DNA from 2 places in the Rhodopseudomonas julia genome. Region 2 is predicted to be linked to the other one. Evidence: riboswitches for the same ligand, from Rfam matches in the RefSeq annotation. Region 2 holds a riboswitch; the other holds the start of a gene.
What was found. Region 2 has a riboswitch for cobalamin ahead of J2R99_RS03805 (TonB-dependent receptor plug domain-containing protein). Riboswitches for the same ligand answer to the same signal wherever they lie in the genome.

Region 1 (5,908 bases), on a different contig from region 2:
TCGCTCCCAAGGTGGCGCCAACGATAACTGGCACGGAGGCTGCGAGCTGGTGGCCAGCCACGGCGCCTATGACGGCGGAGAGCGAGCACATGCCTCCGACCATGCCGCAATAAAGAATCGGTCGTGGCGGCGGCTCCTCCATGAGGCGGGGGAGGATGACGGCGAAGGAACTCGCCGAAATCAGGCCGACACCGCCCAGGGCGCGCCAGAATGTCGTCTCCGGCAAGCGCGCCAGGACCGAGGCGACCATGACGATGAAGCGCAGATTGACGATGATGACGGCGACGACAGCTGCGGCCCATGCGGCGGCGGTTGCGCCTTCGCTCGTCAGGATCTGCATGGCGGCAGCCTGAGCGGGCGCGGCGACCGTCAGGCTGGTCATCAACGCTGTCTGCACGGCGTTGAGACCGGCTTCGGCGCTAAGCTGGCCGACGCCCATGAACATCACGAGGAAAGTGAGAATCACGACGAGAGCGTCGCCGGCGGCAATGCGGAAAACGTGTGCTGCGGACGTCTCTTCGTCGCTGGAGAGGTCTGGGGAGTCTGTCATCGCATCGGGGGATGTATCTCAATGTAGAATATTGGATACCCCTTTATTCCAGCTCAATTATTGTGTCCAGAAAAACTAATCGATATGAATAAACTTCATTTCGGAAAGTATTCACGCGTCTGTGCGTGCGACTACATGAGCCGTGTTTTCTTGTTCTGCGGTTTTGACTGCGCGTGGGCCGGCGTCACGAATCTCTATGCGATCGAGAGGCTCTTCTTAAATGAGGCTTGGGTGCTCAGATCACACCATGCGGGGTTTGTGCGCACCGCGAATCGCATTGGACTCTCGCCATTGAGGACGAAAGGCGATCGTTTCAGGTTTTTTGTGTCGATGAAGACGGGACCGAGCTTCGTGTGGCCTGGCCGCACTGCCCAAGGCGGGCAGATCCTGGCGCACATGGTTTCTGGCGCTCACCGTGCGGACACGGTTTCGACGATATCGTGGGATGAGAAGAGAAGGAAGGTGGCTCCCCGGGCCGGACTCGAACCAGCGACCCAGCGGTTAACAGCCGCTTGCTCTACCAACTGAGCTACCGGGGAATTGGGGCGCGATATACCAAACTCATCGGGCATTGCAAGCATCCTTTCGCAGCCCATTTTTGACGCATGCAAAACAGGCAGGAAGCCGAAGTGGTGAATAACGACAGCAGGCGGCGCTCGCGCCTCCATCTTTTTGGCCGGCAGATGCCTCTGCCGCACAGCCCGCTTTTGCGTGTTGGTATCGGGATTTTGCTGATTCTCGGCGGTTTTTTCGCGTTCCTGCCTGTGCTCGGCGTGTGGATGCTGCCCCTCGGCCTGATCGTGTTGTCGATCGACATTCCCGCGGTGCGGCGTTGGCGGCGACGGTTCACTGTGTGGATCTATACGCACTATCCTAGTGTGGCGCGGCGATTCGACGTCGCCGCGCCTGCGGGTAATGGCAAAGCGGCTGTCGCGGGTAAAATCGATTCGGAAACGCCCTTCGTTTCGCCGGATGAGACACGCGCGAGCGAAACGGAGCGGTCGACGGAATCGCGCTTGCGGCAGTCTTCCGATTCCGTTTAGTCTTTGAAATGGTTCCGGTTCCCGAAAGGTGCACAGCACCAGGGGATCAAAAGGGAATGCGACAGGGACGACCCAGATCGGGGTCCCTCATCCGCAGCTGCCCCCGCAACTGTACGCGGCGAGCCCCCTGCACAAGCCACCGGCAACGGGAAGGCGCAGAAGGGGCTGAGACCCGCAAGCCAGGAGACCTGCCGGACCAGGGCAACTCGAACGCCGTCGGAGGGACGGTAAAGGGGATAGCATGCAAGGTTCGGGAAAATTTCCCTCGGCAATTCTAGCCAGGACGGGTGCCGGGAGCGCTGCATCGACCTCGGGCGAACATCGCGCGAGCGTCGAGTTTGGTTTCGCGGGCATGCTCGTGCGGTGCCCTGCGCCTGACCTTTCAGGAAGCTCTTCCTCGCCGCACTGCCGCTGAGGCAGATATGTTTCTTCCCATTCAAGGTGTAGCCGCGGGGCAGGCGGCCCTCATGCCAACCGGCACGACGGCGAGCAGCCGGCCGCTTGAATTGCATGCCTTGTCCCTGGAATCCTCATGATGACGACGGCACTCGTTTTGGGGGGCGCCCGCTCGGGAAAAAGCGCCTACGCGGAACGTCTCGTGGAGGAAAGCGGGCTCACCCCCGTCTATGTGGCGACCTGTCCTCCTTCGCAGAACGACGCGGAGATGCGTGAGCGCATCGCCGCGCATCAGGCGCGACGCGGGCCGGCATGGCGCACGGTCGAAGAGCCGATCGCGCTTGCGGCAGTCATCGCCAGGGAGGCCGCGCCGGAGCACGCGCTGCTCGTCGACTGCCTGACACTCTGGCTCTCCAACATCTTGTTTGCCGAAGAGGACCTCGCGGCGCGCACGCGTGAGCTTTGTGCAGCCCTCTCCTCAGCGAAAGGGCCCGTCATCTTCGTTTCCAACGAGGTCGGCCTCGGCATCGTACCCGATAACGCCCTTGCTCGTCGCTTTCGCGATGCGCAAGGCCGTCTCAACCAGGAAATCGCCCGCTCGGCTGAGCTTGTCGTCTTCATGGCGGCCGGTCTGCCTCTGGCACTGAAAGGACAGCTTCCTTCATGACAAACACTTCGGAACGCATCCCCGCGACGATCATCACCGGCTTTCTCGGAGCCGGAAAGACGACGATCATCCGCCATATCCTCGAGAACGCGAACGGCAGAAAGATCGCGCTCATCGTCAACGAGTTCGGAGATACGGGCTTCGACGGAGGCATTCTCTCCGATTGCGGCAGTCCCGCCTGCGGCGAGGAGGACATCGTCGAACTTTCCAACGGCTGCATCTGCTGCACGGTGGCCGATGACTTCTTGCCCGCGATGGAAGGCCTCCTCGCTCGCGGACAGGCGCCGGACCACATCGTCATCGAAACCTCGGGTCTCGCTTTGCCGCAGCCGCTCGTCAAAGCCTTCGCCTGGCCTGCTGTCCGCGACCGGGTGACCGTCGACGGGGTGGTGACCGTCGTCGATGCCGAGGCCGTCGCGGCCGGGCGTATGGCGAGCGATGAAGCGAAGCTCGTCGCGCAACGTGAAGCCGACCAGTCGCTCGATCATGACGATCCGATCGAGGAATTGTTCGAGGATCAGCTGCGCTGTGCCGATCTCATCATCCTGTCGAAGAGCGATCTCGTCGATGAAGAGGGCATGATGCGCGTGGAAAAGCGCGTCGGAGAGGACAAGCGCGTGGCCGCGTCGCTCATTCGCGCCATACATGGCATCGTGCCGCCTGAAGTGCTTCTGGGCGTCGGAGCCGGGGCGGAGGACGATAGCGAGACGCGGCTTTCGCACCATGAGATGGAAGGCGAGGAGCACGAGCACGACGATTTCGATTCCTTCAGCATCGCCGTCACCGCACCCGACAAGGCCGAGGCCGAAGCGCGCATCGCCAAGGCACTTGCCATGCCCGGCGTCCTGCGCATCAAGGGACGTCTCGCGGTCGACGGCAAAAAGGTGCCGCTGGTCGTTCAGGCCGTGGGTCAGAGGCTGGAGAGCTGGTTCGACCGTGGCGACGGCGATTCGTCAGGCGAACCGAAGCTCGTGGTGATCGGCCTGTCCGATGTTGATCGGGCGGCCGTCACGGAGGCCCTCGGAGGCTGAATTGCATATCTTCAAGGGCCAGAGCCGGGGGCTCGACGCGGCCTCCGAAGCGGTCGATCTCGATCAAAGCCCGGGCGACATCGTCATCCTTTCTGCAGCTGATACGGAGATTGCCGGCTTGGCTGCGGCGGCGAACCGGCTGCCGGGTGATTTTCCGGCGACGCGGCTCGCCAATTGGATGGCGCTCGCGCATCCCTATTCGGTCGACCTCTATGTCGAGAAGGTGCTGGCCGAGGCGAAGCTGATCGTCGTCCGGCTTCTCGGCGGTGTCGGCTATTGGCGCTATGGCGTCGAGGAGACGCTGCGGATCGCGCGTGGCTCCGGCGCCAAAGTGGCGCTGATGCCGGGTGATACGAAATGGGACGGCGATCTTGCCGCCGAGGGCACGCTCGGCGCCGATGAAACGCGGCTTCTCTGGTCTTATCTGGCCGAGGGCGGGGCGGAGAATTTCGCAAACGCGTTGCGCTTTTCGGGCCATCTCCTCGGGTACGACGCTGCTCCTCCGCCGCCGAAGACGGTGCCGGCTTTCGGCGTTTACGAGGCCGGCCTAAAGCCGGATGCCAAGGGACCGACTGCGGCAATCGTCTTCTACCGCGCCCTCGTGCAATCGGGTCAGACGGCGCCGGTGGAAGCGCTTTCTACGGCTCTTGCCGAACGGGGACTGCGGCCGCTTCCGGTTTTCGTCTCAAGCCTCAAGGCGGCGGCGGACAAAGAGTTCGTAACGGGGCTGTTTCAGGAGCACGATCCTGCGCTTATCCTGAACGCCACTGCCTTTGCTCTCGGCAAGACCGGCGATCCGTCTGCCGAGACCGTTCTTGATGGCGGAAGGCGGCCGGTTCTTCAGGTGACGTTTGCGGGCGTGTCCGAGGCGATCTGGCGGGAGCATCCGCGCGGTCTCTCACCCTCCGATCTCACCATGAACGTGGTGCTGCCGGAGGTCGACGGACGTCTCATCACGCGCGCCGTCTCTTTCAAGGAAGAGGGGGCATTCGAGCCGCGTACGCAGTGCCGGCCGATGGCGCATCGCCCGCTTGCCGACCGCATCGCCTTCGTTGCCGATCTCGCGGCGGGCTGGGCGCGGCTTTCGGCAAAGCCGAACGCGGCGAAACATGTCGGCATCGTTCTGTCGAACTATCCCAACAAGGACGGACGGCTCGCAAACGGCGTCGGTCTCGATGCGCCCGAATCGACGGTCCGGCTCCTGTCTGCGATGGCCGAGGCCGGTTTCAACACCGAGGGCGCGCCCGGGACGGGCGAGGCCTTGATGCAGATGATTCTCGCCGGGCCGACAAACGCGATCGATGGACGCGTCGAGCGCACGGGCGGAGAACGGCTTTCGCTCGACGATTATCGAGAATTCTTCCGCACTCTGCCGGAGAACGTGCAGAGCGAGGTCGAGGCGGCGTGGGGGCGACCCGAGGATGACCCGTTCTTCGATCCTGACGAAGGTGCCTTTGCGCTCGCCCTGCATCGTTTCGGGCATATCACAATCGGCGTGCAGCCGGCGCGCGGCTACAACGTCGACCCCAAGACCTCCTATCATGACCCGGCGCTTGTGCCGCCGCATGGCTATTTCGCCTTTTACGCCTTTCTGAGGCACTCATTCGCGGCCGATGCGCTCGTCCATATGGGCAAGCACGGCAACCAGGAATGGCTGCCGGGCAAGGCGCTGGCGCTGTCACAGGATTGCTTCCCGGAAGCCACTCTCGGGCCTGTCCCGCTCATCTATCCCTTCATCGTCAACGACCCCGGCGAAGGGGCGCAGGCGAAGCGGCGCGCAGCTGCAGTCGTCATCGACCATCTGATGCCGCCGATGACGCGTGCCGAAAGCCACGGTGCGGCGGCCGAGCTTGAATATCTGATCGACGAATATGCGGCCGCCGATCTCGTCGATCCGCGGCGCTCCAAGAACGTTGCCGAAGCGATCGTGGAGCGGGCAGAAAGCGGAGGTTTCCTGGCCGATCTCGGTATTACCTCGGGCAAAGAATCGCGCGAGGAAATCATCCTCAAGCTCGACGAGCAGATTTGCGACCTGAAAGAGCTTCAGATCCGCGACGGGCTGCACATTCTCGGGCAGTCGCCATCCGGACGCCTGAGGACGGATACGCTTGCCGCGCTCGCACGTGTGCCGCGCGGCGGGCGCGAGGCGGGCGATGCCTCACTTTTGCGGGCTCTCGCCGATGATTTCGGCTTGCGCTTCGATCCGCTCGATTGCGTGCTG
Region 2 (5,908 bases):
AACGAGGCGCGGTTCGCCCAGAACGCCTGCGTGACGCCGACGTCGAAGCCCTTCGCCTCTTCCGGCTCGAGATCGGGATTGCCACGATAGGTGTTGGTGTAGCCGTAGAGTTCGAAGAGCGTCGGGTTCTTTACGCCGGTGCCGTAGGAAGCATGCAGCTTGGTGCCGGTCTGGCGGAAATTGTAGGCGCCGGTCAGCCGGTAGGTGGTGGCATCTTCGAAGACGTCGTTCTGGTCGTGGCGGAGGCCGGCCGTCAGCGACAGATCCTCAAACAGGCTCAGCTGATACTGGCCGATGAAGCCCGTCGAGGTGATGGAGCGATCGAAGGAGGACCAGGCACTGTCCGAGACGGCGCTGTCTTCGCCCCGCTCCACGCCTAGGGTGAGCGTATGCCCGGCATTGGCGATGGCGGGCGTATCGAACATGAAGGTCGAGCGGTAATCGAACTGCAGCCGCTCGCCTTCGTAAGTGCTCGTGACCGTGGTCGGATCGAGATCGCGATAATCGCGGTTCTGATCGGTATAGGAGATGCCGGCGAGCTGTTCCCAATGCCCGTCGAGGAGCGTCACCTTCGCCTGGGCGCGCGTGAAAAGCTGGTCGCCCTTCATGTCCTGGTTGGAATCGAGCGGGCCGGTATGGCCGACGGAGGGCAGGAAGCCTTCCGAATCGAGATCCGTGCGCAGGCGCGTGTAGCGTGCAACGCCTGAAAGGTTCAGCCAGTCGGTGACGTCGACGCCGCCCTTGGCGAAGAGCGTGCCGTTTTCGTAGCCGTCGTCTTCCGTGTTGCCGAGCCGTTTGTCCGCAACGGAGACGCCGTCGGTGCGCACGCCGGAGGCGCCGGCGAGAAAATCGTAGTTGGCGCCCGCCGTGCCAACGGTGGCGTTGCCGCTCAGCGTCTTGTGCGAGCCGGCTTCAAGGCGGGCCGTCAGATGCGTGCCGGGTTCGGCGCGGCGGGTGATGATGTTGACGACGCCGCCGATCGCGTCGGAGCCGTAGAGCGCGCTCTGCGGTCCCCGCAGCACCTCGATGCGTTCGATGTTGTCGGCAAGAAGATGCGCGAAATCGAATTCCGAGCCCCGGGCGGGATCGTTGACGGGGATGCCGTCGACGAAAATCTTGGTCTGGTTGCCTTCAGAGCCCCGGATTCTGAGCTGCGTGAACTGGCCGCGCGGGCCGGCCGCATTGATTGAAACGCCCGGCACCTGGCGCAGCGCCTCCGCGGCGTCATGGATATTCTGCGCCTGCAGCTCTTCGCCGGTGATGACCGTCACCGCGCTGCCGACCTGCGTGAGGGGCGTCGCCGTCAGGTTCGCCGTGACGGACAGTTCGGGGAGTTCGACGACGTCATCGTCCTGCGCGGCAGCCGGAGACATTCCGGCGGAGACAAGAAGGCCGGCGCAAACGGCAATGAAGCGTTGCGGCGGAACGCCTTCACGCGAGGGGCGAGAGAAAAACACGAGATGACCTCAAGGCGGCGCACGGCCGGTTGGCACATCACCGCGATCGAGGACGCTTCATGCGCGGGTGCTCATGAAGTCTATCCCATCGGCACATCCCCGACCGACGTGACCGCGCGTGACCACGGTTGACGGCAGGTCTCCTGACTTGCGGGTCATGATCGCGTCGCCGCCTTCCCGGTACCCTCGGGGCCAGTGGCATTGTGACGAGCGATTCGCCGCTCACAGTTGCGGGGACAGTCGCGGATTTGAGCATAGCCCGCACCGCGTTCCCTTTTCAGCCTCCAAGGAGGCACCGTCAGAGAGAGCGGACCACGATCTCGCCTGTGTCGTCAAGATGAATTGCAGGCGCATGGACTTGATGGGAAGGCGCTTTCGCAGTCGCGAGAGGCGATTGGAGGCAGCCGGCGCCTTTGCGGACGAGGTTCCCGCGGCTTCAATTGAGGCAGGGCGAGAATGGCAAAAGGCCGCAGAAGAGGACCAGGCCACGGGGGCTCATAGCGACTTTCGGCGAAGCCGGGCTTCCTTCCGAGTGATCGGAAGAAAGTCCGCCTTGACGTCTTGCTTCGCGGTGCGCTTGAGCCGGGAAGGTGCCCAGGCACGTCCGCGATCCGGGGCCCGGCATTTGCGATCTGGGGGCGGTGCTTTGCGCTATCGGGAGGTTTTCGACATGGTCATGGCAGCTAAGGCTTTGCGCGTTGAGAGCGCGGGGGGAGCGCGATGAACGTGCCGGAGATTGGGCTGGAGAATGGGCAAGAGAATGGGTTGGAGCGCCCTGCGAACGGCTTCACCAGGCTGATCGACATCGTCTTTCCCGGCGACGCCAATCACCACGGCACGCTCTTCGGCGGCATCGGCCTTGCGCATATGGACAAGGTCGCCTTTCTCGTCGCCTCGCGCTACGCGCATGTCGATTTCGTCACCGCCTCCTGCGAACGCATCGATTTTCATGTCCCGGCGCATGTGGGCGAAATCGTCGAGCTGACGGGAAAGGTCGTTCGCGTCGGCCGCCGTTCGCTCAGCGTTGAAGTCGATCTCGTCGCCGAAGCGCCGCTGTCCGGCGAACGGCGCTTGTCGACGCGTGGCGTCTTCAACATGGTGGCCGCCGATACGCTGGAGCGATATGGCGGGGCGCTGCCCCCCTTGTCGGACGGGCCGGAAATGCCGACGCCTCAAAGCGGCTCGACCGAGATCGTCTTTCCCGATCAGACGAGCCATTACGGCAGCCTCTATGGCGGCCATGTGCTCGCCGCGATGGGCAAATCGGCGTTTGTCGCGGCGACCCGCCATTGCCGGAAGATCGTCGTCATGGCGTCCTCTCAACGTGTCGATTTCATGGATCAGGTATCGACCGGCGAGATGATCGAGCTGCAGCCCGCGATCGTGGCGACGGGGCGCTCCTCGATGACCGTCGAGGTGACCATGGTTGCCGAGGCGCTCCTGTCGGAGAACCGCAGGCTGTGCGGCAAGGGGACGTTCGTGATGGTCGCCGTCGACGAGAACCACCGCCCGGTCGCGATCGCCTGAGCGCTTTTCGGGGTTGAGGAGATGCCGCAAGTCGGATGAGGTTGTCAGCGGCGAGGCTGGAGGCCAGGCTTGGGGACGGGCTTGGCTCGCTCGTCAATCGTTCCCTGGCGCCGTATCCTCTGGCTCACCCTGCCGCCAATAAGCGACCACGAGGTGATCCTGTTTCTTCAGCCCGCGCTCGGTGCGCAGATGGTTGCGGATCGCCTTAAAGGCGTTGAACTCGCAAGCCGCCCAGACATAGGGAGAGGCGGCATCGGGCGGGAATTCGACGGCACGGACGGCCTCGCTCAGGCGAAGGCCCGGCCTGTCGGCGCCGCGGTGGATCCATTCGACCTCAATCGCACCACCGCCCATCGGCTGCTCGTCCTCAGCGCCCGCAACCTCGATCAAAACGCGGCCCGGCGTGTCGGCGGGAAGAATCTCCAGGAAACGGCTGATGGCAGGAAGCGCCGTTTCGTCGCCGGCAAGAAGATACCAATCGCGACCGCGCACGATGCTGCCTCCTGAGGGACCGGCAAGCCCCGCCATCACTCCGGGTTGTGCGTGCACGGCGAATGCCGTGCCGGGACCAGCGTCGTCATGGAGAACGAAGTCGATGTCGATTTCGCCTGTGGCCGGGTTGCAGCGCCGCACCGTGTAGCGCCGCATTGCGGGTGTGGGTGTTTCCGGGTCCCATTGCAGGAGGCCGTCTCGCCCGACTTTCGGCCAGATCAGTTTGCCGCCCTCGGGTGGGATGATCAGGCCGAGATGCAGATTGTCGTCATCGGCGAAGCGCTCGAGATCCTCACCCGCAAAGGTGATCCGGCGCATGTGCTGGGTGATGTCGTGCATCTTGCGGACGCTGACGGGGCGGAAGTTCGGCGGCGTTTCGATATCGTCGCCATCCCCCGCCCAGACGATTTCGGGCGACGGCGCGCCGGCGAATTCCTTGAGATGGGCGGCAAGCGCCATGCGCATGTAAAAGAGACCCGAGATGTCCCGAGCTTCTGCTTCGAGCTCGATGGCTTCACGCAAAGCGCGCAGGGAACCGTTCCCGAAATCGTAGAAAATCCGATGGAAGCTGCCGTCACGGCGGACGTCTGTGTCATATTCGGCGAGATAGGTGCAGACGGCTGCAATGATCGGCTCGGGGTCGGCGACCGAGACGACGGCTCTGGCTCTCAGATTGCTCATGGGAACCTATCCTCTTGCAACGAAGGTGCAGCCGGCAGGCAAACCAGCTGGGGAGAGTGCGCCGGCCGCCCCTGTCTGCGTGTCGGAGAGACGGCCGGCGCATGGTTCGCGCCCCGCATCCGTCGAAACGGTCGCTGGCGATGCGCGCGGGATCGCGACTGGCACCCCATATCACCGAAACCCGGGCAAGCAAATAAAATATGCGTTTTTAAATCATATTATCTGGCGAGGCGGTCCGACCGTCTGTTGGGACGGCCGATCCGGTCGCTTCGGCGCGGCTTTCGTCCGCCATCGCTTCCCAACGGTTGACGGTGATCCGTTGCGGGGTCGTTTTCAGATGCGGTGGCGTCTATTCCTGGGGCATAGTGCCGGACAAAAGGCGCCAATGGCAGGCGGTATGGAACGGATCACCATCACTCTCGAAGAAGACCTCCTCAGGGAGATCGATGCTTTGAGCGAAGAGCGCGGCTATCAGAGCCGCTCCGAGGCGTTGCGCGACATGGCCCGCGAGGTTCTGGCGCGCGAGGCGATCGAATCAGGAGAGCCGCTCGGCAACGACCAGCTCTGTTACGGCTCTCTCACCTATGTGTACGATCACGAGATCCGCGACCTGCCGAACCGGCTCACGGACAATCATCACGCCCATCATGCGCTGTCGATCGCCACGACGCATGTGCACATCAATGCACAGAACTGCCTTGAGGTGTCGCTCCTCGCCGGCACCGCGGGCGATCTGCGCAAATTTGCCGACAGCGTCAGCAGCCAGCGGGGCGTGCGCTATGGCAAACTCCACATCATACCGCTGATCGGCCGGCTGAGCGGACCCCTGACGGGAGCTCTGGCAAGCGGCGGGGACGGTTCCCCGCATTCCGGCGGATCGCATGATGATCACGATCACTGAGGCGCCGGTGCGCCGATAGCGACATTCCGTCCGTGTGAAGGCTGAGGTCCGAGACGTCGGCATGAGGAAAGCGGCGGGGCGGCGGGGCGGCGGTTTGACCCGACGAAACGCCATGCCTTTTTCCGGCGAACATGCAGGGCTGGGTCCCGCCGGCGGGGTTGACACGTAGGGGAAGTATGAGGGTACTGGAATAGTTCATACTCCGTCCTTCTCCCCTCAAGGCCGATGTTTAAAACTCTCCGCGTGATCGCGTTCTGTGTGGGCGCAGCCCTTTCCCTCGTGCCGAGTACCTCGGCTTGGGCCGGTGCGACTCTCAACTTTTCATGGCCCGTGAATGTCGGGTGGCTCAACCCGCATCTTTATTCCCCGAATCAGATGTTCGCGCAGAACATGGTCTACGAGCCTTTGGTGCGCTACCGCGCCGACGGCACGCTGGAGCCTTGCCTGGCGCAAACCTGGCAGGCATCGGAAGACGGCAAGACCTATACCTTCAAGCTGCGCAAGGGCGTGACCTTCTCCAACGGGGAGGTGTTCGATGCGGCCGCGGCCAAGGCCAATTTCGACGCCATTCTGGCCAATCGATCGCGCCATGCCTGGCTCGAACTCGCCAACCAGATCGTCTCCGTCGAGGCCGTCGACAGCGACACGCTCAAACTGACCTTGAAGGATAGCTATTACCCGCTGCTCCAGGAACTCGCGCTGCCGCGTCCGTTCCGTTTCATGGCGCCCTCCATGTTCAAGGACGGCGGTACGAAGGACGGCATTGTCGCCCCCGTGGGAACAGGACCGTGGAAGCTGCAGGAAACCCGCCTCGGCGAGCGGGACGTGTTCGTTCGAAACGACAGCTATT

Region 1: it holds a riboswitch for cobalamin, as region 2 does, so the genes downstream of both, cobU (bifunctional adenosylcobinamide kinase/adenosylcobinamide-phosphate guanylyltransferase) here and J2R99_RS03805 (TonB-dependent receptor plug domain-containing protein) in region 2, are expected to answer to the same signal.

Annotation. Positions count from the first base shown of each region.
Region 1 is NZ_JAUSUK010000002.1:1,110,852-1,116,759, forward strand. It holds gene J2R99_RS14530 (AzlC family ABC transporter permease) at 1-550, opposite strand, end outside; tRNA gene J2R99_RS14535 (tRNA-Asn) at 1,014-1,089, opposite strand; gene J2R99_RS17755 (hypothetical protein) at 1,180-1,593, shown strand; cobalamin riboswitch at 1,592-1,803, shown strand; gene cobU (bifunctional adenosylcobinamide kinase/adenosylcobinamide-phosphate guanylyltransferase) at 2,126-2,656, shown strand; gene cobW (cobalamin biosynthesis protein CobW) at 2,653-3,687, shown strand; gene cobN (cobaltochelatase subunit CobN) at 3,689-5,908, shown strand, end outside.
Region 2 is NZ_JAUSUK010000001.1:805,576-811,483, reverse strand. It holds gene J2R99_RS03805 (TonB-dependent receptor plug domain-containing protein) at 1-1,457, opposite strand, end outside; cobalamin riboswitch at 1,574-1,772, opposite strand; gene J2R99_RS03800 (acyl-CoA thioesterase) at 2,223-2,984, shown strand; gene J2R99_RS03795 (DUF2218 domain-containing protein) at 3,078-4,157, opposite strand; gene nikR (nickel-responsive transcriptional regulator NikR) at 4,555-5,058, shown strand; gene nikA (nickel ABC transporter substrate-binding protein) at 5,284-5,908, shown strand, end outside.